3 regions of the Pseudomonas triticicola genome follow, and region 1 is predicted to be linked to each of the others. Evidence: predicted binding sites of a transcription regulator. Region 1 holds the regulator's gene; each other region holds the start of a gene.

The links. The regulator FliA, encoded in region 1, starts transcription of late flagellar genes. The targets are predictions, from matches to a motif close to CTAAAGTTTNNNNNNNNNNNGCCGNTAA.
Positions count from the first base shown of each region.
Region 2: the regulator FliA is predicted to act here: its motif matches at 4,772-4,799, upstream of motA (flagellar motor stator protein MotA).
Region 3: the regulator FliA is predicted to act here: its motif matches at 3,102-3,129, upstream of KVG85_RS21285 (methyl-accepting chemotaxis protein).

Region 1 covers NZ_JAHSTX010000001.1:2,801,780-2,812,101, forward strand. The annotation lists gene KVG85_RS12440 (chemotaxis protein CheA) at 1-69, opposite strand, end outside; gene KVG85_RS12445 (protein phosphatase CheZ) at 123-911, opposite strand; gene KVG85_RS12450 (chemotaxis response regulator CheY) at 930-1,301, opposite strand; gene fliA (RNA polymerase sigma factor FliA) at 1,469-2,209, opposite strand; gene fleN (flagellar synthesis regulator FleN) at 2,206-3,036, opposite strand; gene flhF (flagellar biosynthesis GTPase FlhF) at 3,153-4,493, opposite strand; gene flhA (flagellar biosynthesis protein FlhA) at 4,505-6,634, opposite strand; gene KVG85_RS12475 (DUF6124 family protein) at 7,256-7,615, shown strand; gene KVG85_RS12480 (hypothetical protein) at 7,851-10,322, shown strand, end outside.
Region 2 covers NZ_JAHSTX010000001.1:4,031,139-4,041,460, forward strand. The annotation lists gene rsgA (small ribosomal subunit biogenesis GTPase RsgA) at 1-788, shown strand, start outside; gene KVG85_RS17815 (caspase family protein) at 1,100-2,059, shown strand; gene KVG85_RS17820 (toll/interleukin-1 receptor domain-containing protein) at 2,059-2,544, shown strand; gene motB (flagellar motor protein MotB) at 2,808-3,848, opposite strand; gene motA (flagellar motor stator protein MotA) at 3,852-4,703, opposite strand; gene KVG85_RS17835 (HDOD domain-containing protein) at 4,870-6,408, shown strand; gene rhdA (thiosulfate sulfurtransferase) at 6,451-7,266, shown strand; gene asd (archaetidylserine decarboxylase) at 7,285-8,145, shown strand; gene KVG85_RS17850 (cyclic-di-GMP receptor FimW-related protein) at 8,212-9,960, shown strand; gene serB (phosphoserine phosphatase SerB) at 10,064-10,322, opposite strand, start outside.
Region 3 covers NZ_JAHSTX010000001.1:4,830,333-4,840,654, forward strand. The annotation lists gene KVG85_RS21270 (putative bifunctional diguanylate cyclase/phosphodiesterase) at 1-498, shown strand, start outside; gene KVG85_RS21275 (NorM family multidrug efflux MATE transporter) at 577-1,971, opposite strand; gene KVG85_RS21280 (LysR substrate-binding domain-containing protein) at 2,131-3,051, shown strand; gene KVG85_RS21285 (methyl-accepting chemotaxis protein) at 3,239-5,215, shown strand; gene KVG85_RS21290 (aldose 1-epimerase family protein) at 5,411-6,625, shown strand; gene KVG85_RS21295 (YifB family Mg chelatase-like AAA ATPase) at 6,622-8,115, opposite strand; gene KVG85_RS21300 (hypothetical protein) at 8,288-8,458, opposite strand; gene KVG85_RS21305 (HigA family addiction module antitoxin) at 8,863-9,132, shown strand; gene KVG85_RS21310 (accessory factor UbiK family protein) at 9,346-9,606, opposite strand; gene glnK (P-II family nitrogen regulator) at 10,001-10,322, shown strand, end outside.

The DNA of each region.
Region 1 (10,322 bases):
TTGCTCAAGAATCTCGCCGGCCTCAACCAGGAAATCCTGAAGGATCTCTTCATCGGCGCCGAAGCTCATTAATGGGGTGCTCCTACAGGTCTAAAAACCCAAAAAACCCGAATTCCGAAACTCTAGAATCCAAGGCTGGATAACAAATCGTCCACATCGTCCTGACCGGACACAACGTCTTCTCGTTTATCGGCATGAATCTGCGGACCTTCACCCTGCGAGAGATGTTTTTGTGGATCTTTTTCAGCAAGCATTGCGGCGCGGTCATGTTCGATGCCCGCAAAGCGGTCGACCTGACTGGCCATGAGCACGAGTTTGAGCAGATTGCTTTCGACTTCGGTGACCAATTGGGTCACACGCTTGATCACTTGACCTGTGAGGTCCTGGTAATCCTGAGCCAGCAGGATGTCATTGAGGTTGCTCGACACCGCACGGTTGTCCGTGCTGCTGCGTGACAGAAAACCGTCGACCCGGCGCGCCAGTTCACGGAACTCTTCAGCCCCGACCTCGCGACGCATGAAGCGGCCCCAATCGGCGCTCAACGTCTGCGCTTCATCAGCGAGACTGTTGACCACCGGCGTGGCGCTTTCCACCAGATCCATGGTGCGGTTGGCCGCGGCTTCCGTCAGCTTGACCACATAGCCCAGGCGTTCGGTGGCGTCGGTGATTTGCGACACTTCCTCGGCCTGCGGCATGTGCGGATCAATCTGGAAATTGACGATCGCACTGTGCAGTTCACGTGTGAGCTTGCCCACTTCCTGATACAGGCCGCGGTCACGGGTCTGATTGAGCTCATGGATCAGTTGCACCGCGTCGCCGAACCTGCCTTTTTCAAGGCTCTCGACCAGTTCGACCGCGTGTTTTTTCAGGGTCGATTCGAAATCGCCCTGTGATGATTCGTTATGCTCCATAGCTCCCCCGCGCATTCATCAGCCGATGCGTTCGAAAATCTTCTCGATTTTGTCTTTCAACGCTTGAGCCGTGAAAGGTTTGACCACGTAACCGTTCACACCGGCCTGGGCGGCCTCGATGATCTGCTCGCGCTTGGCTTCAGCAGTCACCATCAACACCGGGAGGTGCTTGAGTTTTTCATCGGCGCGCACGTGACGCAGCAGGTCGATACCGGTCATGCCCGGCATGTTCCAGTCCGTTACCAGAAAGTCGATGCTGCCGCTGTTGAGCACCGGAATGGCAGTGGTGCCATCGTCGGCCTCGACGGTGTTGGTGAACCCAAGATCGCGCAGCAGGTTCTTGATGATCCGCCGCATCGTTGAGAAGTCATCAACGATGAGGATTTTCATGTCTTTGTTCAATTCGACCTCCAAGCAGTCTTAAACGCGCCCAGCACCTGGACGCGCCACTTCAATCAATCGGCGCAGCACTTAAAGTTTGTCTGGAGCACAACGGATCGAGACCGGCGCCGTTCATCACCGCACCAGCCTCGTTTCGCAGTGTCCCCACACTGCCTTCAGCGCGCTCGCCACTCCCCCAAACGCCCCCGCAGACGGGCCGCGCACTGGCTGTGTAACTGGCTGACCCGCGATTCACTGACGCCAAGGACTTCACCGATTTCCTTGAGGTTCAGCTCTTCGTCGTAGTACAGCGCCAACACCAGTCGCTCACGCTCCGGCAAATTGGCAATCGCGTCCGCCAGCGCCGCCTGGAAGCGTTCATCTTCCAGATCGCGTGACGGCTCCATATGAGCACTCGCGCCATCCTCGTGCAGCCCTTCGTGTTCGCCGTCCTGCAACAGGTCGTCGAAACTGAACAGGCGACTGCCCAAGGTGTCATTCAGAATCCCGTAGTAATCGTCGAGACTCAATTGGAGTTCGGCCGCAACCTCGTGATCTTTAGCGTCACGGCCGGTTTTAGCTTCAATCGAGCGAATCGCGTCGCTGACCATCCTGGTATTACGGTGAACCGAGCGTGGCGCCCAATCCCCTTTGCGCACTTCATCGAGCATCGCGCCGCGGATTCGAATGCCCGCGTACGTTTCGAAACTGGCGCCTTTGCTGGCGTCGTATTTGGTCGAGACTTCGAGCAAACCGATCATCCCGGCCTGGATCAGGTCTTCGACCTGCACGCTGGCCGGCAGGCGCGCCAGCAAGTGATAGGCAATGCGTTTGACCAGTGGCGCGTAACGCTCGATCAATTCGTATTGCGCGTCACGCGCCGACTTTTTGTAAAGATTCATGCCACTGGCGGTCATATCACAGGCCCTGCGGTTTGCTGCACGAGACGCTCGACGAAAAATTCCAGATGCCCGCGCGGGTTGGCCGGCAGCGGCCAGGTGTCGACCTTCTGGGCGATGGCCTTGAAGGCCAGCGCGCACTTGGAACGGGGAAAGGCTTCGTAGACGGCGCGCTGCTTCTGCACGGCCTTGCGCACGCTTTCGTCGTACGGCACGGCGCCGACGTATTGTAGGGCGACGTCGAGGAAGCGATCCGTGACCTTGGTCAACTTGGCGAACAGGTTGCGCCCTTCCTGCGGGCTCTGCGCCATGTTGGCCAGTACGCGGAAGCGGTTCATGCCGTAGTCGCGGTTGAGCAACTTGATCAGCGCGTAAGCGTCGGTGATCGAAGTCGGCTCGTCGCAGACCACCAGCAACACTTCCTGGGCGGCGCGTACGAAACTGACTACCGAGTCACCAATACCCGCAGCGGTGTCGATCACCAGCACGTCGAGATTGTCGCCGATGTCGCTGAACGCCTGGATCAGGCCGGCGTGCTGCGCCGGGCTCAGGTGCACCATGCTCTGCGTGCCGGAGGCCGCCGGCACGATGCGAATCCCGCCCGGGCCCTGCAACAGCACGTCGCGCAGTTCGCAACGGCCTTCGATGACGTCGGCCAGTGTGCGCTTGGGTGTCAGCCCCAGCAGAACGTCGACGTTCGCCAGGCCCAGGTCGGCGTCCAGCAGCATGACCCGACGGCCAAGCTCTGCCAGCGCCAGCGACAAGTTCACTGACACGTTAGTCTTGCCGACGCCACCTTTGCCGCCGGTCACCGCGATCACCTGTACGGGATGCATGCTGCCCATGTTATTTCTTTACCTTGTCTTGCATAGACGGAGGCCACATTACTGGCTGCGCGTTCCTGATCGGAACAATGCGTGGCAGACCATCGATGTAGGTACAAAAACTGTTCATGATTACCTCAGCCAACCTGCTTGGTCGGGCTGTGATAGATATCAGCGAACATGTCAGCCATGGCTTCTTCGCTGGGTTCTTCCTGCATTTGCACGCTGACGGCGCGGCTGACCAACTGATGACGACGCGGCAGATGCAAATCATCCGGAATCCGTGGGCCATCGGTCAGATACGCGACCGGCAATTCATGACTGATCGCCAGGCTCAACACTTCGCCGAGACTGGCCGTTTCATCCAGTTTAGTCAGGATGCAGCCGGCCAGCCCGCAACGCTTGTAACTGTGATAAGCGGCGGTTAGAACCTGTTTCTGGCTGGTGGTTGCCAGGACCAGATAGTTTTTTGAGCGAATGCCACGCCCGGCCAGGCTCTCAAGCTGCATGCGCAACGCCGGATCACTGGCTTGCAGGCCGGCAGTATCGATCAAAACCACGCGTTTGCGTAGCAGTGGATCCAATGCCTGCACCAGCGACTGACCCGGATCGACGTGCGTTACCGGCACGTTGAGGATGCGCCCGAGGGTTTTCAGTTGTTCCTGCGCGCCGATGCGGAAGCTGTCCATGCTCACCAGTGCAACGTTCTGCGCGCCGTACTTGAGCACGTAACGCGCGGCGAGCTTGGCCAGCGTGGTGGTCTTGCCCATGCCGGCGGGGCCGACCATGGCAATCACACCGCCCTCTTCCAGCGGCTCGACTTCCGGTACGGCAATCATCCGCGCCAGGTGGGCCAGCAGCATGCGCCAGGCCTGACGGGGTTCTTCGATATCGGTGATCATCGCCAGCAGATCGCGCGACAGCGGGCCGGACAGGCCAATGCGCTGCAGACGGCGATACAGATTGGCCTGGGCCGGACGGCTGCCTTGCAGCTGATTCCAGGCCAGGGTGCCGAGCTGCACTTCCATCAGCTCGCGCAGGCTGTTCAATTCAAAACGCATCGACTCCAGCGCACGCGGATCGACACCCGCCGAGGCCTGCGCAGGTGCTGCGGCCGGGCGCGTCGGTGCGGCGTAGGTCGGCTCGCTCAGCGGCTCGGCAGCAGTCAGCGGCAGGCCTGCGGTCAACGGCAGCCCTGCGAACAACTGCTGATTGGTGTTGCCGTCGGCTTCGCCACGCAGGCTCAGCTCGGCCTGGGCGGTGACGATGCGCGACTGGGTCTTGCGCAGCTCGTCTTCGAGTTCCATGTTCGGAACCCGTGGCGCCAGCGCCGACAATTTGTAATCCAGAGCCGCCGTCAACTCGACGCCGCCGGCAATGCGGCGGTTGCCGATGATGGCGGCATCAGCGCCCAGCTCATCGCGAACCAGCTTCATGGCCTGACGCATATCGGCGGCGAAAAAACGCTTAACTTGCATAAACCACTACCTCAGCCGTTGGGCCCTACTGTCGCAACGATGGTCACTTGCTTGTTGTCCGGTACTTCCTGGTAGGCCAGTACATGCAGCCCTGGCACTGCGAGGCGGCCGAAGCGCGAGAGCATCGCGCGAATCGGGCCTGCTACCAGCAGGATCACCGGTTGGCCTTGCATTTCCTGACGCTGGGCCGCTTCGATCAACGAACGCTGCAGCTTCTCGGCCATGCTCGGCTCCAGCAGAACGCCCTCTTCCGAGCCTTGTCCTGCCTTCTGCAGACTATTGAGCAATATCTGTTCCAACCTTGGTTCCAATGTGATTACAGGCAGCTCGGACTCAGTGCCTACAATGCTTTGGACGATGGCGCGCGATACGCCGACCCGCACAGCGGCGACCAGCGCGGCGGTATCTTGACTCTTCGCGGCGTTGTTCGCGATCGCCTCGGCGATGCTGCGAATGTCGCGCACCGGCACGTGCTCGGCGAGCAGCGCTTGCAGAACCTTGAGCAACTGCGACAGCGAAACCACGCCCGGCACCAGCTCTTCAGCCAGTTTCGGCGAGCTCTTGGCCAGCAATTGCATGAGTTGCTGCACTTCCTCGTGGCCGATCAGCTCACTGGAGTGCTTGTACAGAATCTGGTTCAAGTGCGTGGCGACCACGGTGCTGGCGTCAACCACGGTATAGCCGAGCGATTGCGCCTGGGCACGCTGGCTGATTTCGATCCACACCGCCTCGAGGCCGAAAGCCGGATCTTTGGCGTTGATCCCGTTGAGCGAGCCGTACACCTGGCCCGGGTTGATCGCCAGTTCGCGATCCGGGTAGATCTCGGCCTCGGCGAGAATCACGCCCATCAGCGTCAGGCGGTAAGCGCTCGGCGCCAGATCGAGGTTGTCGCGGATGTGCACGGTCGGCATCAGGAAGCCCAGATCCTGCGAGAGCTTCTTGCGCACGCCCTTGATCCGCGCGAGCAATTGCCCACCCTGATTGCGGTCCACCAACGGGATCAGGCGATAGCCGACTTCGAGGCCGATCATGTCGATCGGCGTCACGTCGTCCCAGCCCAGCTCCTTGGTTTCCATGGCGCGGGCCGGCGACGGCAGCAGTTCCTGCTGACGCTTGACCTCTTCCAGCGCCACGACCTTGGCAACGTTCTGCTTTTTCCAGAACAGGTATGCGCCGCCTGCGGCCAGCGCGGCCATGCTCAGGAACGAGAAGTGCGGCATGCCGGGCACCAGGCCCATCACCGCCATCAAACCAGCGGCCACGGCCAGCGCTTTCGGCGAGGCGAACATCTGCCGGTTGATCTGCTTGCCCATGTCTTCCGAGCCGGAAGCACGGGTCACCATGATCGCCGCTGCTGTAGATAACAACAGTGATGGCAATTGCGCCACTAAACCGTCACCGATGGTCAGCAAGGCGTAAACCTTGCCCGCATCGCCGAAGCTCATGCCGTGCTGGAAGATACCGACCGCCATACCGCCGATGAGGTTGATGAACAGAATCAGCAGGCCGGCGATCGCGTCACCACGGACGAACTTGCTGGCACCGTCCATCGAACCGTAGAACTCCGCCTCCTGGGCGACTTCCTGACGGCGCGACTTGGCTTGATTCTGGTCGATCAGGCCGGCGTTGAGGTCGGCGTCGATCGCCATTTGTTTGCCGGGCATCGCATCGAGGGTGAAACGCGCGCTCACCTCGGAAATTCGCCCGGCACCTTTGGTTACCACGACGAAGTTGATGATCATGAGGATCGCGAAAACCACGATACCGACCACGTAGTTACCGCCGATCACCACCTCACCGAAGGCCTGAATCACCTTACCGGCGGCGGCGTGGCCGTCCTGACCGTGGAGCATCACCACCCGCGTCGAGGCCACGTTCAAAGCCAGGCGCAGCAACGTTGCGACCAGCAGAATGGTCGGGAACACGGCGAAATCCAGCGGCCGCAGCGCATACACGCAGACCAGCAGGACGACGATGGACAGGGCAATGTTGAAGGTAAAGAAGACGTCGAGCAGGAACGGCGGTACCGGCAACATCATCATCGCCAGCATGACCAGCAGCAACAACGGCACGCCCAAATTGCCTCGACTGAGATCGGCAACGTTGGTGCGTGCTGTATTGAATAACTGAGTGCGATCCACCGGTTTTCCCCGTTCCTTTAAAGCAAACTTTTGACGCCCCGAACGGGCGCAGGGCGGCTATTGCAAGAAGCTTTCCAACTTTTGCCGGGGAATGAAATAGAGCGGTTTTGCTTGTGATTGTCGGCTGATTGGGCTGGCCCCTTCGCGAGCAGGCTCGCTCCCACAGTTTGAAATGCATTCCCAATCGGACATTTGGAATACGGCCCCTGTGGGAGCGAGCCTGCTCGCGAAGAGGCCATCGAATGCGGCGCATTTTTTCGATTTAAACGAAGCTGTTTAAAAGACACCTGCAGACACGGTCTCAAGGCTACAAATCCTTGCGCCATTGCCTACAGCCAAGCCAGAATCCGCCGGCTTGTGCGCTTTGGGGTCGGGTTCTATTGTTGTCCGGTCGCTGACGAATCAGCGATCGGGTTTAGCGACTCGAACTCATGTCAAAGGTGCATCAGCGTTCCAGGCTTCGTTGCGGATCTGTATGTTCGCGATTTCGTCATGGTGGCTGTATGCGGGAGACCTTCGGGTCTGCCGGGTGCCTTTGACCGGTTCGCTAACCCGCGTACAGCCGCCACCCTTCCTGTTTAGCGACAGGTTGTAGCGGCTCCACTTCAAAGGAGCTTCACCATGATCAAACCAACACCCAACCCGCCCGAATCCGACCCCACCTCCCCCTACGAATCCCTCGATTCGAAAAAACTTCATCAAGCCGCCGATCGCGCCCTCGACCACTACCTCTGCCCACCCGGCTCCACCCCGCCACCCTTCAGCCCCCGCGCCATGTACGCCGTCACCGCCGACACCAAAAACGAAGACCTGCTGGCCAACGCCTGCGAAACCCTCGCCTCGGCCAAAACCATCGCCCAGGAATTCGCCGGACTGGTCAAGCCATCGCAACGCCGAACATTGATGGGCATCGCACAACTGATCATGCTCGGAGAATTGGCGGTGAATCGGGTGCTGGATAATCTGGAATTGCCGCACTAGCGCCTCCTGACCCATTATCCCAGTGGGAGCGAGCCTGCTCGCGAAAGCTGACTTACAGGCAATATCTTCCCCCCAAAAAACCGCCGTTCCGAAGCAACCGGGACGGCAGTTTTTTTATTCACCCAATGACCATTCGTCGGAGACATGTCTTCACCTGTCAGATCTGACAGGTGCGCAACTTTCAATTATGCGCTCTGATACCCCCTGCACGTTCCCTCGCGCAGGAGCCTACTTCATGATCACCTCAATCCCACCGGACAATACCGTCCTCGTCCTGAGCCCGCCGATGATCAACGGCCAGACCACGCCTGTGGTAGGCGCACATATTGGCGTGCCTTTGGTGGCCTATGATCTGGTCACCGACGGAGAAGGCGCCGTTGTCCTCGTCGATCCACCGTTGGCGGGCACCATGGATCCCGGCGATGTCATGGAGCTTTGGCTTGAGGGGGAGTCAGCTGCGCTGGACAGCGAAACAATTGTCGATCCGAACGTGCGCACCACGTTACGCATTCCCAAGGGCCGACTGCATCCGGACCTGGTCAACAAGCTGTACTACACCGTTAGGCGCGGCAGCAGCAATATCGGCACTTTCACACCACCGCTGGAAATCCTCTACAACCGCATCCGCCCCGGGCTGAAGGATCGCCTGACCGACCCGGGTGGCCACTCCGAACTCAAGTTGCTATTGCCGGACGTGATCAAGAACGGCGTCGGCCCGGACTTCGTCAGCGCCGAAGTGTGCGTGGCCTACCCGTATTGCAGGGCTTATGACGTCATCACCCTCAAGTGCAACGGCGAACTGCTGGAACCCAAGCCCAAGGTCAATCCGAATCAGGCGCCGCAACCGCCGAATCCCGGTGACGAACACCCCATCACCATTTGCTTCACCGTCACTCGCGTGTTTCTCGACAAGGCGAAACGGCTGGATAAAAAACTGCATTTTTCCTACACCGTCACCGACCAGATCGGCAACGGCCCGGATACTGTTGCGCCGTGGTCGCCGTTGCAGACGGTGGATGAGGATCTGGATGGCACTCGTCTGCCGATGCCGATCCTGCTGGAACGCCCGGAAGACTATCCCGGTGATGACGCGAGCATCATCGATCTGGAAAAACTCGCGGGTAATCCGCTGCTGCTGGTCGTCCTGACCACCGATAACCGTTTCGTCGTGGGCTACGACGTTATCGCGACCTATACCGCGACTAACACGGGGCAACCTGTCGACGTAGTGGTGACTGTCCCCGGCAAAGTCGAAGCGGATCCGTTCGGAGTCAAAAAAACCCTGTTTCTTGAGGTAGCCAACGACAAGATATTTGCGGCGAGCAACGTCACCGTCACCTACGAACTGCGCAAGCCTGATGGCGATCTTGTGGGAAGTTCCTACACGGCCAAAGCTGAGGTAAGCGACACGGCCCCGATTGATCTGCAACCAGAAATCACCTCGGTAAAAGACTCCCTAAACAAAGAGATTCCACATAACGGTGGCACCGTCGATCCTCAGGTGAAGCTGACCGGTACTGCGACACCACGGCAGCGAGTCGAGGTTCTCGAGGGAAGTACCTCAAAAGGAAAATGGCCGGTCAATGCAGATGGCGAATGGACTTACGAAACCACGTTGTCGGGCGTCGGAACTCGGACATTTACCGCGAAAGCAGACTACGGCACGGGGCAGGTCTCTGCAGACAGGACGTTCACCCTTTCGGATGCACTGACGCCTGTCATAGATTCGGTGAAGGACTCCGCAGGCGTGGAAATACCCAACAACGGGTTCACATCCGATACCGCCATCAAATTGAGCGGCACCGCCACACCGCGTCTGAAAGTCGAGATTTTTGATGGCGCTGTCTCGAGAGGCAGCGCGGAGGTGAATGGCAGCACCGGCAAATGGGAACTTGAGGTGACGGGACTGACTCTCTCCACGCACAGCTTTACTGCCAAGGCGCTGTACGGTTCAGGTGCCGTGTCGGCCGCCAGAACACTGACCGTCACAGCCGCCACCGCCCCGACATTGACCTCCGTGAAGGGCTCGCCCAGCGGTGTCGAAATCCCTCAAGGCGGGGTGACGGTGGAAACGGCCGTAATCCTGAGCGGTGTCGCTGCCAAGGGCCAGAAAATCAGGGTGCTTGACGGCACGACAGCCAAAGGTGAACCCACCGCCGACCCGGCAACCGGGATCTGGACGTTGACCGTCACCGGCCTGACGGTCGCCCCGCACAGTTTCACCGCCAAGGCGCTTTACGGTTCCGGCGCCGTATCGGCTGCCAGAACGCTGACAGTCGTGCAAATTCTTGTGCCCGAACTCCGCTTGATCACTGACTCAGCATCGATCGAGATTCCCAACAATGGTCAAACCACCCATACAACGATCATCTTGAGCGGGATTGCCACCCCGGGCACCGTGATTGACCTGGTGAACTATGGTGCGCCTCTGCCCAACACCAACATTCAAGTCAATGCGCAAGGTACATGGACGTTTCAACTCACTGGACTCAGTGTCGGGACCACCTATAACTTGCGCGCCAGGCGCCAAGGGGGATCGGTTTCAAACGCCCGGAACGTGGTAGTCGTAGCCGCCACCGCTCCGACTTTGACATCGGTCAAAGGCTCTCCCAGCGGCGTCGAAATTCCCCAAGGCGGCAGCACCGTTGAAACAGCTGTCACCCTGAGCGGCGTCGCGGCCAAAGGCCAGAAAGTCGAAATCTTTGAC
Region 2 (10,322 bases), 1.2 Mb from region 1:
TGGTCACCGGCGACAAAGTCGTCTGGCGCGCGGGCAACCAAGGCATTGGCGTGATCGTCGCGCAACTGCCGCGCAGCACCGAACTGTGCCGCCCTGATAGCCGTGGCCAGCTCAAACCGGTTGCTGCCAACGTCGACATGATCGTCATCGTGTTCGCGCCGCTGCCCGAGCCTCACGCCAACCTGATCGACCGCTATCTGGTCGCCGCCGAACATGCCGGCATCCGCCCGCTTTTGCTGCTGAACAAATTCGACCTGATCGACGAGCAGAACGCCCCGGCGCTGAACGCGTTGCTGGCGGTGTATCGCACGCTGGGTTATCCGGTGCTGGAAGTTTCGGCGCACCACGGCGATGGCATGGAACAGCTGCAAAAGCAGCTCGACGGGCGCATCAGCGTGTTCGTCGGCCAGTCCGGCGTCGGCAAGTCGTCGCTGGTCAACAGCCTGCTGCCGGAAGTCGAAACCCGCGTCGGTCCGTTGTCGGAATTGTCCGGTCAGGGCACGCACACCACCACCACTGCGCGGCTGTTCCACTTCCCCGGTGGCGGTGAACTGATCGACTCCCCGGGCATCCGCGAATTCGGTCTGGGCCACGTCAGCCGCGCCGACGTCGAAGCCGGTTTCATCGAGTTCGACGACCTGCTTGGCACTTGCCGCTTCCGCGACTGCAAGCACGATCGCGAACCGGGTTGTGCACTGCTCAAGGCGCTGGAAGATGGCCGCATCCAGCAGCAACGGATGAACAGCTATCGCTCGATCATCGCCAGCCTGCCTGAAAACGGCTATTAAACAGCCACGCCGGCAGTCCTACGCGATGGGCTGCCGGTTGTCGGACTGCATCTGACTCACCCTCTTCTCTTAAACGTCAGCTTCTTCTGTAGGCACTTGCGCGACTGCTTGCAGGACCTTTCTGTTTTGCCGCGCAGACCTTGTAGGCCTGAGCCAGCGGCCTACATTTTTTTCCTCCTTCGCTCACAGCGACCATCGAGGAAAGCCATGAAAAAACATCTTGTGTTCATCAGCCATTTGTCTCGCAGCGCCCGCCCGTGCAATACCCACAGAATCCCCGGCGCGATCCGCCTGCACAAGGCGGTGTGACCATGCGCAAGGGATTGTTCATTGGCATCAACGATTACACGCATATCGGCGGGCTCAGCGGTTGCTGCAACGACGCCATGGCCATGGCTTCGGTATTGAAAACCAACGCCAACGGCGACCCCAACTTCAAAAATGTCCTACTGACGTCTGCCGAGGATTACCTGAGCCGGGAAAAACTCGAAGATCAGATCCGCGAGTTGTTTTCCGGTGACTGCAACGTCGCGCTGCTGTATTTCGCCGGTCATGGCGGTTTCGATGCCGACACTGACGAAGGCATGTTGATACCCCAGGACTACCGCAACGCCAAGGACGGCATCCGCATCAGTGACATTCTCAACTGGGCGGACAAAACCACGCGGATCAAAAACAAAGTGATCATCCTCGACTGCTGCGAAAGCGGTTCGGCCGGAGAAGTCCGCGCCTTGCGCAGCGAGAGCAGCATGGTCAGCGAAGGCATGACCATCCTCACCGCCTGCAAAAAAGCCGAGCCGGCAATGGAGAGCGCGCAGCACGGCGTGTTCACCGGCCTGCTCCTGCAAGCGCTGCATGGCGGTGCGGCGAATATCCTCGGCAAAATCACCCCCGGCAGTCTGTATTCCTTCGTCGACAACGCCCTCGGCGCCTGGGAACAGCGCCCGGTGTTCAAGACCAATGTGTCGCAGTTCATTTCCCTACGCGAAGTCTCGCCGCTGATTCCCAAGGAGATCCTGCGCAAATTGCCGGACTGGTTCGCCGAAGCCGAATCGGTGTTCGCGCTCGACCCCAGCTATGAACCTACCGAAAAGGCTTTCGTGCCAAAGCACGGCGCGGTTTTCGCCCAGTTGCAAAAGTGCAACCGCCACAGCCTGATCGAACCGGTCGACGCCGAGCACATGTACTACGCCGCCATTCACTCGACCGGCTGCCGCCTGACGGCACTCGGCGCCTATTACCGCGAACTCGCCCTCAAAGGACATTTCTGATGCCAGTCTTTATCAGCTACCGCCACATGGATCGCGCCCATGCGATCGCCATCAACACCCGCCTGACTCAGGCGAAGATCAGGACTTACCTCGACGTGCTGGACCCGGAATCGCAGACCACCGACGACATCACTGGGGTCATTACCCGCAACATCACCGAGTGCACGCATCTGCTGGCGGTGGTATCGGAGAAGACTGCACTGTCGTGGTGGGTGCCGTTCGAGATTGGCGAGGCGACGATCAGCAATCGGCGAATCTGTACGTTCAAGACCGGGCCGGCACAACTGCCGATCTATCTGGACAAGTGGCCAAAGCTGAGCACGGCCAGCGATCTGGATCTCTTTATCGATGCGTATCGGGATGAGGTGTCGAACCAGCGCTCGATAACACTGGATTCGTTCAGCGACTCGGTCAAGGGTGCTTACAAGCGCGATGCGGAGATGTTTCATGAACAGTTGAAGAACCGGATTCGTCGCGGGTTCTAGAGTTTCGTTACTTTCGAAAAGCCCCTCACCCTAGCCCTCTCCCAGAGGGAGAGGGGACTGACCGAGGTGAATGTTCCGAGTACGCCGACCTGAAATACCGAGTCGAACTCGAATTCGAAAAGCACACAAATCGGCTCCCTTTCCCCCTCGCCCCCCTTGGGGGAGAGGGCTGGGGTGAGGGGGTTGCTCTTGGCAACGCACTAAATACAAAGCCGAAAATCAGCCGAAAAAAAACCGACATCACTGTCGGTTTCTTTTTTTAATCATTGCTTCGGCGCTGGCGCCGCCCCACCCGGCTCAGCCGGCTTCGGCGCAGCGTCATCAAACAGATTCAAGCGTTCGCGCAACTCATGAGCCGGCACCGGCTGCTTGTCCGCCGGCAAGGAATTCGGATCAACCGGGGCTGCCGGAGCAGCACCGTTCTGACCCTGATCCGCCGGTTTGGCCGCCTCGGGACCTTGCGCACCTTCAATCGCCGCCTGGGCTTTTTTGGTCAGCACGACAATGTCGATCCGGCGGTTGACCGGGTTGAACGGATTTTCCCGATCGAACAACGCCGACGAGGCATAACCGACCACCCGCGCCACCTGCGCGTCCGGATAGCTGCCGGCGACCAATGCGCGACGCGCGGCGTTGGCGCGGTTGGCCGAGAGTTCCCAGTTGCCGTAGTCGCCAGTACCGATGTACGGCTTGGCGTCGGTGTGGCCGCTGATGCTGATCTTGTTCGGCACCGCTTTGATGGTGTCGGCCATGGCCAGCAGGATGTCTTCGAAGTACGGTTTCAGGCGTGCGGACCCGGAGTCGAACATCGGCCGGTTCTCGGCGTCCATGATCTGGATGCGCAAGCCGTTCGGGGTGATTTCGAAGAGGATCTGATCCTTGAACTTCTGCAGTTGCGGGTTCTCGTCGACCTTGTTCTGCAGTTCTTGCAACAGCAGCTCGAGACGCTCCTTCTCGACCTGCTCGGCCATGCCTTCAACCTGATCGGTGTCGACCGTGACCTTGTCCGGTTGCGGCTGCGACTTCACTTCCGGGTTGAGGGTGTTTTCCGGCGCCAGGGTCGGTGTACCGCCGAGGTCGATGATGTACGGCGTGCCGCTTTCGGAGAAGCCGACCGGGTCCTTGAAATAACCGGCGATGGCGATCTTCTGTTCCGGCGTAGCAGTGGACAGCAGCCACAGCACCAGGAAGAACGCCATCATCGCCGTGGCAAAGTCGGCGAAGGCGATTTTCCACGCCCCGCCGTGGTGCCCGGCAGCAATGCGCTTGACGCGCTTGACGATGATCGGCTGATTATTTTCCATGACTTAGCGACCGCGAACCGCTTGTTCCAGCTCGGCGAAGCTTGGACGGTGCGCCGGGTACAGAACCTTGCGTCCGAACTCGACCGCCAGCGACGGCGGCATGCCGGACGCCGAAGCCACCAGCGAGGCCTTGATGGCTTCGTAGACGTTGAGCTCTTCCTTGGCATCGTGGGCCAGGGAATGCGCCAGCGGACCGAAGAAACCGTACGCCGCGAGAATACCGAAGAAGGTACCGACCAGTGCCGCACCCACGTGCAGACCGATCGACGCCTGGTCACCTTCACCCAGCGAGGCCATGGTCACCACGATACCGAGTACCGCCGCAACGATACCGAAACCGGGCATGCCGTCGGCGATGCCGTTGACTGCGTGCGATGGGTGCTCGAGGTCTTCCTTGAGGCTGTACAGCTCCATGTCGAACAGGCCTTCCAGTTCGTGCGGAGCCATGTTGCCGGAGGACATGATGCGCAGGTAATCGCAGACGAACGCGGTCATGCGTTCATCCTTGAGCACCGCCGGGTACTTGGCAAAAATCGGGCTCGCGGCGGCATCTTCGATGTCGCCTTCGATCGCCATCATGCCTTCGCGGCGGCTCTTGTTGAGGATCTCGTAGATCAGCCCGAGCACTTCCAGATAGAAGGTGTGGGTGAAGCGCGAACCGAACATGCTCAGGGATTTCTTGAGCACGTGCATCGTCATGTAACCGGGGTTGGCCTGGAGGAATGCGCCGAGGGCCGCACCGCCGATGATCATCACCTCGAAGGGCTGGATCAGGGCGGCAATCTTGCCGTGGGAGAGCACGTATCCGCCGAGCACGCTCGCGAATACGACGATGATGCCGATAATTTTAGCCATAGGTAGAAGGTACTTGTTTAAGTCGGGTTCAAGGTCATATTCGGAAGTTAAAAAATCTCTTCTTCTACTTATCGGCAAAACTGCGCCAGACTATAGCCAGTTCAGGCGAAAAGCCAATTTAGCCCATGCCGGGCGCGTCTACAGTCAGTGAAGATCTCGTCCAGACATGGCTAATGAAACGAACATTCCATCGGTAAAACCGACCACGCTCCAGGCTTGGGTCAAGCTGCTCGACAGCGTCCGCCTGCCCGTACCACAAGAGGCTCACGACAAAGTCTGCCGGGCGATCCGCGACAATCGCAGCTCGCTGCGCGACATCGCCGATCTGATGCAGGACAGCCCGGCGCTGGCCTTGAGCATCATCCGTGAGGCGAATCGTCACACCCACGGGACCATGGCCGCGCCAGCGGAAAATCTTGAGGTGGCAATCAATCGCCTGGGCCTTGCGCGCACCGAAGAACTGCTCGCGCGCCTGCCGGCCGAACCGCACCGACAGATCCCCAAGGCCTTGCGTCAGTTGCAGTTGATCAGCCAACACGCGACACAGCAGGCCAACGGTTTTTTTGCCAGTCGCCTGGCGCGGCTGTGGCAGGACATCCACTGGGGCAGCCTGCTGTTTTTGTCGCCGCTGTGGCCGTTGGCGCTGACCTATCCGCAGTTGCTCGAAGAGTGGGAACTGCGGGTGATCCACAAGGGCGAGTCGGCGCGGGTGGTCGAAAAGCAATTGTTCGGCGTGCGACTGTTGAAGATTGCCGAGGCTCTGGTCCAGGCCTGGCATCTGCCGATCTGGGTCGAGCAAGGCTACAAGTTGCTGCTCAGCGAACAACGCGAACTGGTCAAAGTGCTGCGCATCGCCCGCGACAGCGAACACCCACTGCGCCAGCAGAATCGCCTCGACGATGACCCGACATTGCGCCGCTGGCTCAACCAGCCGGCGAATACCGTGCTGCTGGCCAATGGGCTGGCGCTGTCGGCGCAACAGGCCTGGGACAGTCCGCACAGCAAGCGCTGGCAGTACCTGACCAGCCTGTATCTGCAGATTTCCATGGACGAAGTGCAGCAACAGCTGCACCAGCAAGCGGCGAACAGCGCGCGTCAGCATGCGATGCCTGATTTGTGGCACCCGGCGGTTTCGCTGATCTGGCCTTGGGGCGCTCGTCGTTTGCCGGCCGGCATGCTTCCGGCAGCAGCGCCGAATGCGGATGATCTGGGCCAGTGGCGTCGGCAATGCGCCGAACTCCTCGCCGAGCCCAGCCGCTTCACCAATGCCATGAGCCTGACCGTCGCCGCCCGCGAGGCACTGGTCGCCAGCGGCATGCGCCGGGTGATGATTATGATGGCCGACCGCACACACACGACCCTGCGCGTGCACCAGACCGCCGGTTTGCCGAAGGATGCGGCGGCGCTGAGTTTTGCCGTCGGCCAAAGCAAAGTCCTGCAACGCCTGCTCGCTCAGCAGGCGCAGGTGCGAATCACGCCGGAGAACAACGGGCAATTCTCGGCCTTATTGCCAGCGAGCCTGCGCACGCTGTTTCGCGGTGAGCATCTGTTCCTGCGTTCGCTGGTCAACAACGGCCGGGTGATCATGATCGTCGTTGCCGATCAGGGCGGCGGGCCGTTCGCCGACATCACCGTACAAGCCTTCGGCAAAACCGCGCAGTGCATCGAAAAAGCCCTGCACAGCTTTAGCAGCCGTGGCCAATGAGCCTGCGCTACAATCCTCCCCTTTGTGCTCTGGAGACCTCACATGTCTGACTTCTCTGGCTTGGCGCTTGTCATCGAGCCGAGCGACCTGCTGCCGCGTCTGGAGTCCCCGGAACTGATCCTGGTGGACCTGACGAGTCCTGCCCGGTATGCCGAAGGTCACTTGCCCGGCGCACGTTTTGTCGACCCGAAACGCACCCAGCTCGGCCAGCCACCGGCGCCGGGGCTGATGCCGGCGAAAGCCGATCTGGAAGCATTGTTTGGTGAACTCGGTCATCGCAAAGACGCGGTCTATGTGGTGTATGACGATGAGGGTGGTGGCTGGGCCGGACGTTTCATCTGGCTGCTCGATGTCATTGGCCACGACAAGTACCACTATATAGACGGTGGTCTGCCGGCCTGGCTGGCGGACGGTATGCCGATGTCGATCCAGGTACCATCCGTTGTCGGCGGCCCGGTCTCGCTGACCCTGCACGACGAACCGACCGCCACCCGCGAATACCTGCAAAGCCGTCTCGGCGCCGCCGATCTGGCGATCTGGGACGCGCGCGGGCCGCTGGAATATTCCGGCGAGAAAGTCCTCGCCGCCAAGGGTGGCCACATCCCCGGTGCGGTCAATTTCGAATGGACTGCCGGCATGGACCAGACGCGTCAGTTGCGTATCCGCAGCGACATGCCGCAGATCCTCGAAAAGCTCGGGATCACCAAGGACAAGGAAATCATTACCCACTGCCAGACCCATCACCGGTCGGGCTTCACTTATCTGGTGGCCAAAGCCCTCGGTTATCCCCGGGTCAAGGGCTACGCCGGTTCCTGGGGCGAATGGGGCAACCACCCTGACACGCCAGTCGAGATTTAAGGTTTTTAAGGACAACTAATGAAAGAGCGTCTGTTTATCCTCAGCCAGTACCTGCTGCCGCATCACCTGCTGTCGCGCCTGGCCGGCTGCATCGCCGAATGCCGTGTGCGCTGGTTCAAGAATGCCTTCACCCAATGGTTCGCCAAGCGTTATCAAGTGGACATGTCGCAAGCACTGGTCGAAGACCTGACCGCTTACGAGCACTTCAACGCATTCTTCACGCGTGCGTTGAAAGACGGCGCGCGTCCACTGGACGAAACTCCGGGCGCGATCCTCAGCCCGGCCGACGGTGCGGTGAGTCAGCTCGGCCCGATCGAGCACGGTCGCGTGTTCCAGGCCAAGGGCCACAGTTTCAGCGTGCTCGAATTGCTCGGCGGTGATGCGGCCAACGCAGCGCCGTTCATGGGCGGCGATTTCGCCACGATCTACCTGTCGCCGAAGGACTACCACCGCGTGCACATGCCGCTGGCCGGCACCCTGCGCGAAATGGTCTACATCCCGGGCCGCATTTTCTCGGTGAACCAGACCACTGCCGAAAACGTCCCGGAGCTGTTCGCCCGCAACGAGCGCGTGGCGTGCATATTCGATACAGAACGCGGGCCGATGGCCGTGGTGCTGGTCGGTGCGATGATTGTCGCTTCGATCGAAACCGTGTGGGCCGGTCTGGTCACGCCACCGAAGCGCGAGCTGAAAACCTTCCGCTACGACGAAGCCGCACGCGCACCGATTCATCTGGAAAAAGGCGCGGAACTGGGGCGCTTCAAGCTCGGTTCAACGGCGATCGTGCTGTTTGGCCCGGATCAGGTGAAGTGGGCCGAAGAGCTGGTGGCCGGCTCGCCAGTGCAGATGGGCCAAGGCCTGGCACTGCCAAAAGCGTGACCCAATTTGCGGAAGCAGCCGAGGCTGCTTCCGCAAACCGCGGCATTTGCTGCTATGGTTTTGCTCATGAGCCAGACCAACTTTTCTCCCAAGCTGCGCGCTCCGACTCCCACGCAAACGCGCCTGTCGTTCTGCGACGCCAGCCCGCGCGACCTCAAGCGCTGGATCGCCAGCCTGCCCAAGGCCAACATCGGCGAAACCGCCCGCCTGCTGTATCAAGGCCTCGGCGAACTGAACCTGTTGCTCACTCCCAGTGACAATCGCCTGCAACTCTTGGAACTGCTGCGGCCCGAGGTGTATTTCGTCTGCCAGCATCTGGAACGGCACTTTCTGCATCAGGCGATCATGCTCGACGAGCGCTCGCGCAAGGTCAGCAACCTGTGTCAGGCGCTACAAGGTCAGCTGGCCATCGGCTATAAACAGATCGTTCTGCGCATCCTGCCCAAATACAGCAAGGACCGCGCGACGTTGGTCAGCACCGCCTTGCAACGCGCCGCGCATGCCCTGAAGGCGCAACTGGTGCGCGCCACGCAGTTGTACAGTTCACCGCCGGAACATGCGTGGTTCGAATTGCACCAGCTGTATCGCAGCGCGGCGCAATTGCAGCTGCAACAACGGCGGCTGCGCGATGATCTGGCCTTTTTGACTAGCGAACTGAGCGTCGAACAGACCTACATCGCCGCACTGCTATTGGGCAGTGCCCGTTGCAACCAATTGCGTCAAAGCCAGATTGCCCGGCTGGCCGAGGTGATCGAGCCGTGGAGCGCCCTGCTCAAACTGCATCCCGACAGCGCCGACGACGGCTTGTTTGCGGTCAGTCCGGAACTCGATGTCGGCCCGCGCTACCGCAAGATGTTTCGCAGCGAACAACAGAACGGGCTGCTGGGCTTCGATCCGCAACCGCTGGTCAAACAGCTCGAAACGCACCTGCTGCACCAGTCCACCTCGACCCCGTTACCCGTTTCCGTCGGCCTCAGCGTCGACACCCTGCAACATCTGCACGCTACTTGGGGTCAAGCGGCCGAACGCAGCTTTCAACGCATCGCCGGCCAGGGCTCGCTGACCGTGTGCGTTGGCATGAGCGCCCTGCACTTCTACCTCGGCGGCGAGCGCACTTTCAGCGAGTTGCTCAAACATCCCGGCGCCCGCGCGGCAAACTTCAGCAGCGTCGTGGCCAACGGCGAAAAGGACAGCTGGAGTCAGGCGTTCGACGCTGCCCCGCAAAGTAACGATGAGCTGTTGCCGTACGAGGAAATCCAGTACGACCAGTTGAGCGAAGAAGAAGGCCCGGGCAACGCGCCGAATTATCCGACTTACGCCTTGCCGGTGATCAACCATAGCCCCGGCGGCTATTGCCTGGCCTGGCCGAGCGAAGTACCGGCCGAATTGCAGGCCGGGGAAATGCTCGGCATTCAGGACAGCGAGAGCAAAGGCTGGAGCATTGCGGTGATTCGCTGGATCCGCCAGGTGCGCGGCAGCGGCACGCAGATGGGCATTGAACTGGTCGCGCCACACGCGCAGCCGTGCGGTCTGCAACTGGTGCGAGCGAAAGACGATCACAGCCAGTATTTGCGCGGCTTGCTGTTGCCTGAGATCAGCGCGATCGATGTGCCGGCCACCGTGCTTGCGCCGCGCCTGCCGTTTCAGGAAGGCAACAAGGTGTTGATCAACACCCAGGGCGAGGAACACCGCGCCGGACTGGATCGGCGGGTGGCGAGTACCCACAGCTTCAACCAGTTCGCCTATCGCTCGCTGGATCCTGCGCAGAATGGCGGAGGTGAGGAGGATTTTGATTCGTTGTGGAATTCGCTTTAGACCGAGGTGCGGCCTTCGCGAGCAGGCTCGCTCCCACACTGGAATGAGGTTTCCCGTGGGAGCGAGCCTGCTCGCGAAGAGGCCAGATCAGCTTATCGAGATCTCAGAGCTGCCCGTCGCGATCGCGGAAACCCAGCAGATATAACACGCCATCGAGCCCCAGCGTTGAGATCGCCTGCTTCGCCGACTGCTTGACCAGTGGTTTGGCGCGGAACGCCACGCCCAGCCCGGCAATCGCCAGCATCGGCAAGTCGTTGGCGCCGTCGCCGACGGCAATGGTCTGCTCCAGACGCAGACCTTCCTTGTGCGCCAATTCCTTGAGCAAGTCAGCCTTGCGCTGCGCATCGACAATCGGCTCGATC
Region 3 (10,322 bases), 2.0 Mb from region 1:
CAGTTTCAGGACAGCCAGTTGCTGCCGACGCTCAGCCGCCTGATTGCCGAACGCGGCGTCGAGGCGCAGTGGCTGGAATTCGAACTGACCGAAACCGCAGTGATGCGGCGCAGCGATCTGGTCAAACAGACCATGGACGCCCTCGGCCGCCTCGGCGTGCGCTTCTCGCTGGACGATTTCGGCACCGGGTTTTCATCATTCGTGCACCTCAACAGCCTGCCCATCACCTTGCTGAAGATCGACAAGAGTTTTGTCGGCGGCATGGAACAGCGCGAAGAGAACCGCAAACTGGTGCACGCGATGATCAACCTTGCGCACAACCTGCACCTGGAAGTAGTTGCCGAAGGGGTCGAGACGCCGGAGCAACTGGAGTTGCTGCGCGGGTTCGGCTGCGATCAGGTGCAGGGTTACCTGATCAGCCGACCGCTGCCGTTGGATGAGTTGGTGGAATATCTGACCTTTGGAGCCAGTCAGCAGGCTTCGGTGGAAGCCATTTAAAAGATCGCAGCCTTCGGCAGCTCCTACCTTGGAATGTGTTCCCTTGTAGGAGCCGCCGAAGGCTGCGATCTTTTGATCTTAATCCGCGCCGATGGCCTCGAACCTCTCTGCAACTGGCTCGCGCCGAATCATCCGCTGCATCTTCCACTCGAATGCCAGCGTCAGGCTCACCGCCGCGCACGCCAGGCCCAGCGCCAGACCCCACCAGACACCCGTCGGCCCCCAATTGAGATGGAAAGCCATCCACCACGCCGCTGGCGCGCCAATCAGCCAATAGCAAGCCAGCCCCACGAGAAACGTAGTCTTGGCATCCTTGAGCCCGCGAATACAGCCCATGGCAATCGTCTGCGTGCCGTCGAACAGCTCGAACCACGCCGCTACTGCCAACAGGCTCACCGCCAGACGGATCACTTCGGCAAACGCCGGATCGTTGTGGTCAAGGAACAGGCCGACCAACTGGTTGGGCCACAGCCAGAACACCAAGGCAAAGCCGAGCATCACCACGGCGCCGAAGGCGATGCCGACACGCCCGGACATGCGCGCATCGACCAGTTGCCCGGCGCCATAGTGCTGGCCGACGCGCATGGTGATGGCATAGGACATCCCGGCCGGGACCATGAACGCCACCGAAACGATCTGCAGGGCGATCTGATGCGCACCCATTTGCGTGCTGCCCATGGTGCCCATGCACAGCGCAGCGAAAGCGAACAACCCGACCTCTACCGCATAGGTGCCGCCAATCGGCAGACCCAGGCGCCACAACTCTTTCAGGTATTGCCGGTTCGGCCGCCCCAGGCCGGCGCGCAACGGATAAGCGTCATACGCCGGATGCCGGCGGATATGCCAGGCCAGCGCCAGTGCCATGCAGTTGGCGACAATCGCCGTGACCAGGCCGATACCGGTCAGGCCCAGTTTCGGCAGGCCGAACATGCCGGTGATCAGCGCGTAGTTGAGCAGGAAGTTGGCCACCGTACCGGCGAGGCTGATGACCATCACTGGCGTCGCCCGGCCAATCGCACTGGTAAAACCGCGCAGGGCCATGAAGCTCAGGTAACCGGGCAGGGCGAAGGGCAGGGCGATGAGAAATTGCCCGGCGGCGTTGACGTTGGTTTCGGTTTGGCCGAACAGCAGCAACACGGGTTTGAGGTTCCACAACAACAGCCCGGCGCCGAGGGCCATCAGCCAGGCCAGCCACAGTCCGGCCTGGGTCAGGCGTGCGGCACCGATGATGTCGCCGGCACCCTGACGGATTGCCACCAATGTGCCGACCGCTGCAATCACGCCGATGCAGAAAATCGACACGAACGAGTAGCTCGCGGCACCGAGGCCGCCACCGGCCAGCGCTTCGGGGCTGAGGCGCGCCATCATCAGGGTGTCGGTCAGCACCATCAGCATGTGCGCCAACTGCGAAGCAATCAGCGGCCCCGCCAGCCGCAGAATGGCCCAGAGTTCGGTACGCACAGGATGCTGCATGGTCATCACCACCCAAATATCAGAGGAAGCAGAAGAGCGTCGATTCTCGGCGCTTGGCAGGCTTTGCACAAAGGGATAAAAAGGATGGGTGGCATGATTAATACTCATCTTGAATCGTCCTGCCGAATTGGCTGTATCCCCGCTATTGGAGCTTTGTGTATGTCCCGACGCCTTCCGCCGTTGTATGCCCTGCGCGCATTCGAAGCTGCAGCGCGACACAGCTCGTTTACCCGCGCGGCGGAAGAACTGTCGATCACCCAGAGCGCGGTCAGTCGGCACATGCGCACTCTTGAAGAACACTTCGCCTGCCGGCTGTTTCATCGCAGCGGGCGCAACCTGCAACTGACCGAATCGGCGCGGCTGCTGTTACCCGGTATCCGCGAAGGCTTCGCCGCCCTTGAGCGCGCCTGCAATACCTTGCGCGCCGAGGACGACATCCTGCGCATGAAAGCGCCATCGACCCTGACCATGCGTTGGCTGCTGGCGCGGTTGAGTCGCTTCCGCCATTTGCAGCCGGGCAATGAGGTGCAACTGACCAGCGCATGGATGGATATCGATTCGGTGGACTTCAACAATGAACCGTTCGATTGCGCGGTGTTGCTCAGTGACGGGCATTTCCCGCCGGACTGGGAAGCGAGCCTGCTGTTTCCCGAGGAATTGATTCCGGTCGGAGCGCCGAACCTGCTCAATGACAAACCTTGGGACGTAGCGCGTCTGGCGGCTGCTGAACTGCTGCACCCAACCCCGGATCGCCGCGATTGGCGCAGTTGGCTGGAGCGCATGGGTCTGTCCGAGCAGGTTTCGCTCAAGCGCGGGCAAGTGTTCGATACGCTGGAGCTGGGCATGATCGCCGCGGCGCGTGGCTACGGCGTTTCGATGGGTGATCTGTTGATGGTTGCCGAAGATATTGCGCAAGGACGCTTGAGCCTGCCGTGGCCGACCGCCGTCGCCAGTGGCCTGAATTATTACCTGGTGTGGCCGAAACCGCGTCCGGGAGGTGAACGTTTGCGCCGCCTCAGCGATTTTCTCCAAGGCGAAGTCCGTGCCATGCAATTGCCGGCGGTAGAGCGCTTGAGCTGAAACGTTCGAGCCGGCACAATGCCACTACTGCGCCATACCCACGCAATCCGCTCAAGTATTCGGTTTTACCGCCGACTACGAGCATGTGGAACCGTCGTGCCGGTTCCGCGCTACCCCCATTATTAGAATATTTTCCGGGCAATTACCGCGATCAAGGAGGATTCGGTGGCTCGGCCAGGAGCTGTTCATGTCTCAACCTCGTGCTCGGATCGCCTCGCAGCTGGGCCTTGCCCTTGCTGTGATACTGGCGATAGTCATCAGCGGCAGTACGGTGTTCGCCTTGCGTTCGCTGGATTCCGCCAACCTCGCCACCCGTGAAGAGCATCTGGCCAGTGAGGCCCGGCTGCTGGCCGATCAGCTGAGTACCTTCCACGGTACGCTGCGCGAAAGCACCCTGCGCCTGAGCGGGCTGTTCGAAAAGCGCTTCGGCAGTGGTTTGAGTGTGCACCCCGATCAGCCAGTGACCGTGGCCGGCGTGCAGACTCCGGGCCTGCATCTGGGCAACGAGGTGCTGAACAACAACTTCAAGGAAGTTGACGAGTTCAAGCAGATGACCGCTGGTGTGGCCACGGTATTCGTGCGCAGCGGCGAAGACTTCATCCGCGTCAGCACCAACGTCAGCAAGCAGGACGGCACCCGTGCCATCGGCACCGTGCTCGATCATGCCAACCCGGCGTACGCGAAGTTGATGGCGGGGCAGAGTTATGTCGGCCGCTCGTTGCTCTTCGAGCGCTACTACATGTCGCAGTACACCCCGGTGCGCGATGCGGGCGGCAAGATCATCGCCGTGCTGTACGTCGGCTTCGACTACACCGACGCGCAGAACGCGCAGTTCGCCAATCTCAAGCGCTTCCGCATTGGCAAGACCGGCTCGCTGGCGCTGCTCGACGAGCAGAACAAATGGCTGGTGCCGATTGCCGGCGTCGAAAACCTGGATCAAGCCGCCCCGACCATCAACAACCTGGTGAAAACCCCGGGCAAGGGTGAGTTCTGGAGCGACAAGGGTGAGGACTTCTACAGCATCGCCGTGCCGTTCGAAGGTGGCCCGTGGTCGGTGGTGGCGAGCATGCCGAAAGCCGAGATCCGCGCGGTGACCTGGAGCGTCGGTACGCAACTGGCGATCGGCAGCCTGCTGGCGATGTTGCTCGCGGTCGGTTCCGTGGTCTGGCTGCTGCGCAGCAAACTCGCGCCGCTGGGCGATCTGGTGCGTCAGGCCGAGGCTTTGGGTGCTGGTGATCTGAGTGTGCGGCTGAACGTATCGAGCCACGATGAAATCGGTCAGCTGTCCCGCGCGTTCAACCAGATGAGCCAGGCGCTGTCGACCATGGTCGAGCACATCCGCCGCGCTTCGGAAGAGGTCAACAGCCGTGCGCAGGCGCTGTCCGGTTTGTCCGGCGGTGCGTATGAAGGCATGGAGCAGCAGTCGGGCGAAATCACCAGCATGGCCGGCGCCGTGGAAGAGTTCAGCGCCACCTCGCTGAACATTGCCGACAACATGGGCGCGACCCAGCGCCTGGCGCAGGAAAACGCTCAGCAGACCCAGATCGGCCGCAGCTCGATGGAAGAGGCGTCGTCGTCGCTGGAGCAGATCGCTGGCGCGCTGAACAGCACCGCCAGCGTGATCAACACGCTGGGGCAGCGCTCGCAGGAAATCGGCGGCATCGTGGGTGTGATCACCTCCATCGCCGAGCAGACCAACCTTCTGGCACTTAACGCAGCAATCGAAGCTGCCCGTGCTGGTGAGCAGGGGCGCGGTTTTGCCGTGGTCGCGGACGAAGTGCGCAGCCTCGCCTCGCGTACCCGCCAGGCGACCGATGAAATCTCCAGCATGATCCACAGCATCCAACAGGAAACCGGCAACGCGATCAGCACCATGGAACAGGGCAATGTGCTGATGCAGGAAGGCCTGTCGCGCAACGCCAATGTCGCCTCGGCGCTGGCGCGGATCGATGAGCAGAGCCGTTCGGCAGGCCAGCAGTTCGCCGCGATCACCACCGCCACTCAGGAACAAAGCAGCACTGCAACGTTGCTGAGCAGCAACTTGCAGAGCATCGCCTTGGCCAACAGCGAACAGCGCGAGGTTGTGTCGAACCTGGCTGTCACCGCGAAAGAGCTGGAGAAGCTGGCGGCGGATCTGCGTTCCGAGGTTGATCGCTTCCGTTGATGCGTCTCTGAAACAGCTATCGCGAGCAGGCTCGCTCCCACGGTTTTTGGTGTGATTCACAAATGTTGTGACTGCCCGAAATCCATGTTGGAGCGAGCTTGCTCGCGAATGCTCCGGCACAAACCGGTTTTTGCACTTGCTGAAACGTTTCCGCAGCGCTATAAAAATGGCACAACTCCAATAAAGGCTGCTGCCATGACCCCGCTCAAACTCCTCGTCGCCCTCGGCGCATTCTCTGCCGCTTCTCACGCCATGGCTTGGGACTATGTCCTGCTCGACGCCAACACTCCGGCGAAAAACTGGACGATCACCAGTGAGCAACTTGGTGTAAAAACCGCCAAACCGTTCTCCGTGACCCTGCGTACTCTGCATGGCGGTCGTCAGGAGGGCGTCAGCATTGTCGATATCGATAACGGCACGATGAAGCTGTCGGTCGTGCCGACCCGTGGCATGAACGTATTGCAAGCTTCGGTGGGCGACGTGCGCATGGGCTGGGATTCGCCGGTCAAGGACGTGGTCAACCCGGCGTTCATCGAACTCAACGGTCGCGGTGGCCTGGGTTGGCTCGAAGGTTTCAACGAACTGGTCACCCGTTGCGGTTACGAGTGGGTTGGCCATCCCGGCATGGACAACGGCGAATTGCTGACCTTGCACGGTCGCGCCGCCAACATCCCGGCCAGCACTGTCACCCTGCACATCGATGAAAAGCCGCCGTATGCCATCACGCTGCGTGGCGAGCTGAAAGAGCAGGCATTCAAGAAAGTCGATTTCTCGGTAGCGACCGAACTTGTCACCGAACCGGGCAGCGCCAGCTTCGCCCTCAACGACACCCTGACCAACAACGGCGACTATGCGAAGGAATATCAGGCGCTGTATCACAGCAACTTCAGCACGCCGTTTCTTGAGCAAGGAGCAAAATTCGCTGCGCCGGTGAAGCAGGTTTCGCCGTTCAACGACAAGGCCAAGGGAGATCTGCCCGACTGGCAGACCTATCGCGGGCCAACCAAGGACTACGACGAAACTGTCTACAACGTCGTGCCGTATGCGGACGCCAAGGGTGACACCCTCACCGTGCTGCACAACAAGGCCGGTAGCCTCGGCGTATCCGTTGGCTTCAATACTCAGCAGCTGCCAGTGTTTTCGCTGTGGAAAAACACCGATACCCAAGGGCAGGGCTACGTCACCGGGCTGGAGCCGGGAACCAGTTTTTCCTACAACCGTCGCTATCAGCGGCCGTTGAATCTGGTGCCGACCATTGCCCCAAAAGAACATAAACAGTTCCAGATCAGCTACAGCCTGCTGGCCGATAAAGCTGCAGTGGATAAGGCCTTGAAGCGCGTGACTGATATTCAGGCCGGACGCGATGCTGAAGTGCGTCAGGCACCGCTGGTTGATCTGACTGAGCATTAAGGTGTCGCCGGCCGGTATTGCAGTGCCTCGGCCAGATGCTCGCGGGTAATCGCATCGGCCTGTTCAAGATCCGCCAGCGTGCGCGCGACCTTGAGCAGGCGATGCGCCGAGCGCAGCGACAGGATCAGTCGCTCGCAGGCCGCCTCCAGCCATATCTCGTCAGCTGTGGATAACTTGCAGTGACGCTTGAGCCCCGGCAGATCGAGAAACGCATTGGCACAGCCCTGACGTTTCTGCTGACGCTCCCGCGCTTCGGCCACCAACGCCGCAGCGCTGGCGCTGTTTTCGCCGGGCTTGGCTGCCGGATTCAAGGCGGTTGCCTCCCGCGCGACGGTCAGGTGCAGATCAATCCGATCCAGCAGCGGCCCTGACAGCTTGTTGCGATAGCGCTGGACCATGTCCGGTGTGCACGAGCATTTGCCGCTGGGTTCGCCAAGATATCCACAGGGACACGGATTCATCGCTGCCACCAATTGAAACCGTGCGGGGAAACGCACGCGATCCTTGGCCCGAGCGATGACGATATGCCCGGACTCCAACGGCTCGCGCAGCACTTCCAGAACCTTGCGATCAAACTCCGGCAACTCATCGAGAAACAGTACGCCATGGTGGGCGAGGGTGATTTCGCCGGGTTGCGGTTTCGAGCTGCCACCGACCAGCGCCGGCCCGGAAGCGGAATGGTGCGGTTGGCGGAAGGGGCGTTGCGGCCAGTGAGTCAGAGGCACCCCACTGGCGACCGATTGAATCGCTGCCACTTCCAGCGCCTCACATTCGGAAAGCGGTGGCAGCAGCCCCGGCAGACGACTGGCCAGTAATGTCTTGCCCGTCCCCGGTGGCCCGCTGAACAACAAATTGTGCGCGCCTGCTGCGGCAATCAGCAGTGCGCGTTTGGCGGCTGTCTGCCCCTGCACCTCGTTGAGGTCGGGATAGGGCTTGGCAGCGTGCATCAAACCGTCGGAAACGTAAGGCTCCACCGGCGTATGCCCATTGAAATGCGCCACCGCTTCCAGCAAATGATCGACCGCAAACACCTTCAACCCCGACGCCAGACACGCCTCCTCGGCATTCGCTCGAGGCACCACCAACGCCCGCCCGGCCTTGCGCGCCGCCAGTGCCGCCGGCAGCACGCCACGCACTGGTCGCACGGCACCGGACAATGCCAACTCACCCAGACATTCCACCTCGTCCAGCGTCAGACACGGCACCTGCACGCTGGCCGACAAAATCCCCAAGGCAATTGCCAGATCGAAGCGCCCGCCATCCTTGGGCAGGTCTGCCGGCGCCAGATTCAAGGTGATCCGCCGCGCCGGAAATTGCAGCCCGGAATTGATGATCGCACTGCGCACCCGGTCCTTGCTCTCCTTCACCGCCGCCTCGGGCAGGCCGACCATGGTCAGCGACGGCAGACCGTTGGCCAGATGGACTTCGACGGTGACAGCGGGGGCTTCCACGCCAATCTGGGCGCGACTGTGGACAATGGAGAGGGACATGGTCGTTCCTTGAGCTGAATCGGGGAGCCGCTTCCTGCGGGTTTTTGAAGGGTAGTCTGGGGAGAGAGCGTTGGTCGGACAGTTTTAAGGGCGAACTTTCACTGGATGTTGCTGAAGGCACTAATCCTCAGGCATAAAAAAACCGCCTGTCAGGCGGTCATTTTTGCGGTACTCAGGTTCCACCACCGGCGAGCCAACCATCGGGCTCCATTTCCTTGCCATAGGTCGCGGCTACTTTCAGAAAATGCCGCTGGCTGGCTGAAACTCTGTCCGGCAAACCGAGTGCCCCGGTACCTGGTTTGGAAACCCGTGCCGGTTGGGTTTTCTGTTTCTTCTGCTTCATAAACACCTCACGTGCCGGGATGCTTGATTCGATCTTATTGGGCTTCTACCGGCCAGCGCGCCGCTTGGCTCAAGCGCTGGCCCACATGTAACAGCAACTTCAATAAATCGCCGTTGGTTGGCTGACATATTTCCAGCCAAACGGAGTGCTTCGAGGTGCAAATCAACAATCTGAAATAGCTTTTCCTTCCTCTTCTTATCCTTCAGATACCTCCATCTTGATGGGCGTATTTCGTTTGCCAATGTAATGACATGCGTAAGGGCTGCGTAACTGGGCGAAGATGCTGATGTTTGTAGGACTATGCCCTAATAGATGTAGGACGCCGGCGAAAGGTTTCAACGGTCTGGTATCGCGGAGTCGGATGCTCCAGTTTGGTCACTCAACGCAGCCTCTGGAGGCGAAAAATGAACCGCAATGGTATGCGCCCGATTCATCCGGGCGAGGTTCTGAATAAGGAGTTCATGGAGCCGTTGGGCATGACTGTCATGGATCTGGCCATGCCCACGAACTGGCCCGAAAGTGAGATCGAAAAGCTTGTGAAATGCCAGCTCAGGATCTGCGCCGATCTGGCAATCAGCCTTGCCACTCATCTCAACACTACGCCTGAGTTCTGGATGAATCTCCAATCGACTTACGATTTGCGCAGGGCCCAGCTCCGGCATGCGGGCTTATAGCGATTGCAGCATCCGCGAAGCCCTTTTCCACCATGGCCCTGCCCGGGTCGCCAAACCCGCTGCTGAACATTCAGCATCAGATGAGCTTAGAAACCTGGGCTTTTTGGCGCAATCGGACGGCGGTTATTTAAGGTTGTAGGACGTTGCCGGGATGGTCGAAGGGCTATAGATCAAAAAATCGCAGCCTTCGGCAGCTCCTACAGGGGACGCGAATTATTCAGCGGGCGGTGTCAGCTTCGCTTCCATCTCGGCGACTTTGGCTTCGAGGCTTTCGAGGCGGGCGCGCGTGCGAGCCAACACCACCATCTGACTATCAAACTCTTCCCGGCTGACCAGATCGAGTTTGCTGAAGGCACTTTGCAGCAGCATTTTGAACTGGCTTTCGATTTCGGCTTTCGGCAGTGGCGTGTCGCCGCTGAACAGGCGGGAGGCGGTGCCGCTCAGGGCGTCGAGGAAGTCTTTGGGCGCGAGCATGGGGAATGTCCTGGAAACAATGGCCGGCAGTGTATCACGCAGTGTCTATAGTCAATCCCGTTGCACGGATGCACGCTTTTCGCGCAGGGGGACGGACGGTGGCGCACCGTTGTTGTGCGTATCGGCAAAAGCTTTTCTGCCCGAGCGCGTGCAACAGGGGCCAAGAGATTGAAATGCAGGGTTTTTGCCGAGCTGGCAAGGTTTCTGCTTAGTCACCCTCGACCCATGCACTGATGCAGTCGCTGTGACGAATGCAGTGCGGCAGACGAAGCGGGGAGTTTCGTCTGATGCGGTTAGCTGGCGTCAACGATGCGTTACAAAGCCAGGCACTGCGCTTAGACTTGAGACGGGTTTGTTTTCCTGGGGCAAGTCCACCAATTCGGGAGAGAGTTTCATGAAGCTAGTCACTGCCATCATCAAGCCGTTCAAGTTGGACGACGTGCGCGAGTCGCTGTCCGAAATCGGCGTGCAGGGCATTACCGTTACTGAAGTCAAAGGCTTCGGCCGGCAGAAGGGTCACACCGAGCTGTATCGCGGCGCGGAATATGTGGTCGATTTTCTGCCCAAGGTGAAAATCGACGTGGCCATCGACGACAAGGATCTGGATCGGGTTATCGAGGCGATAACCAAAGCGGCCAACACCGGCAAGATCGGTGACGGCAAGATCTTCGTGGTCAATCTGGAACAGGCGATCCGCATCCGTACCGGCGAAACCG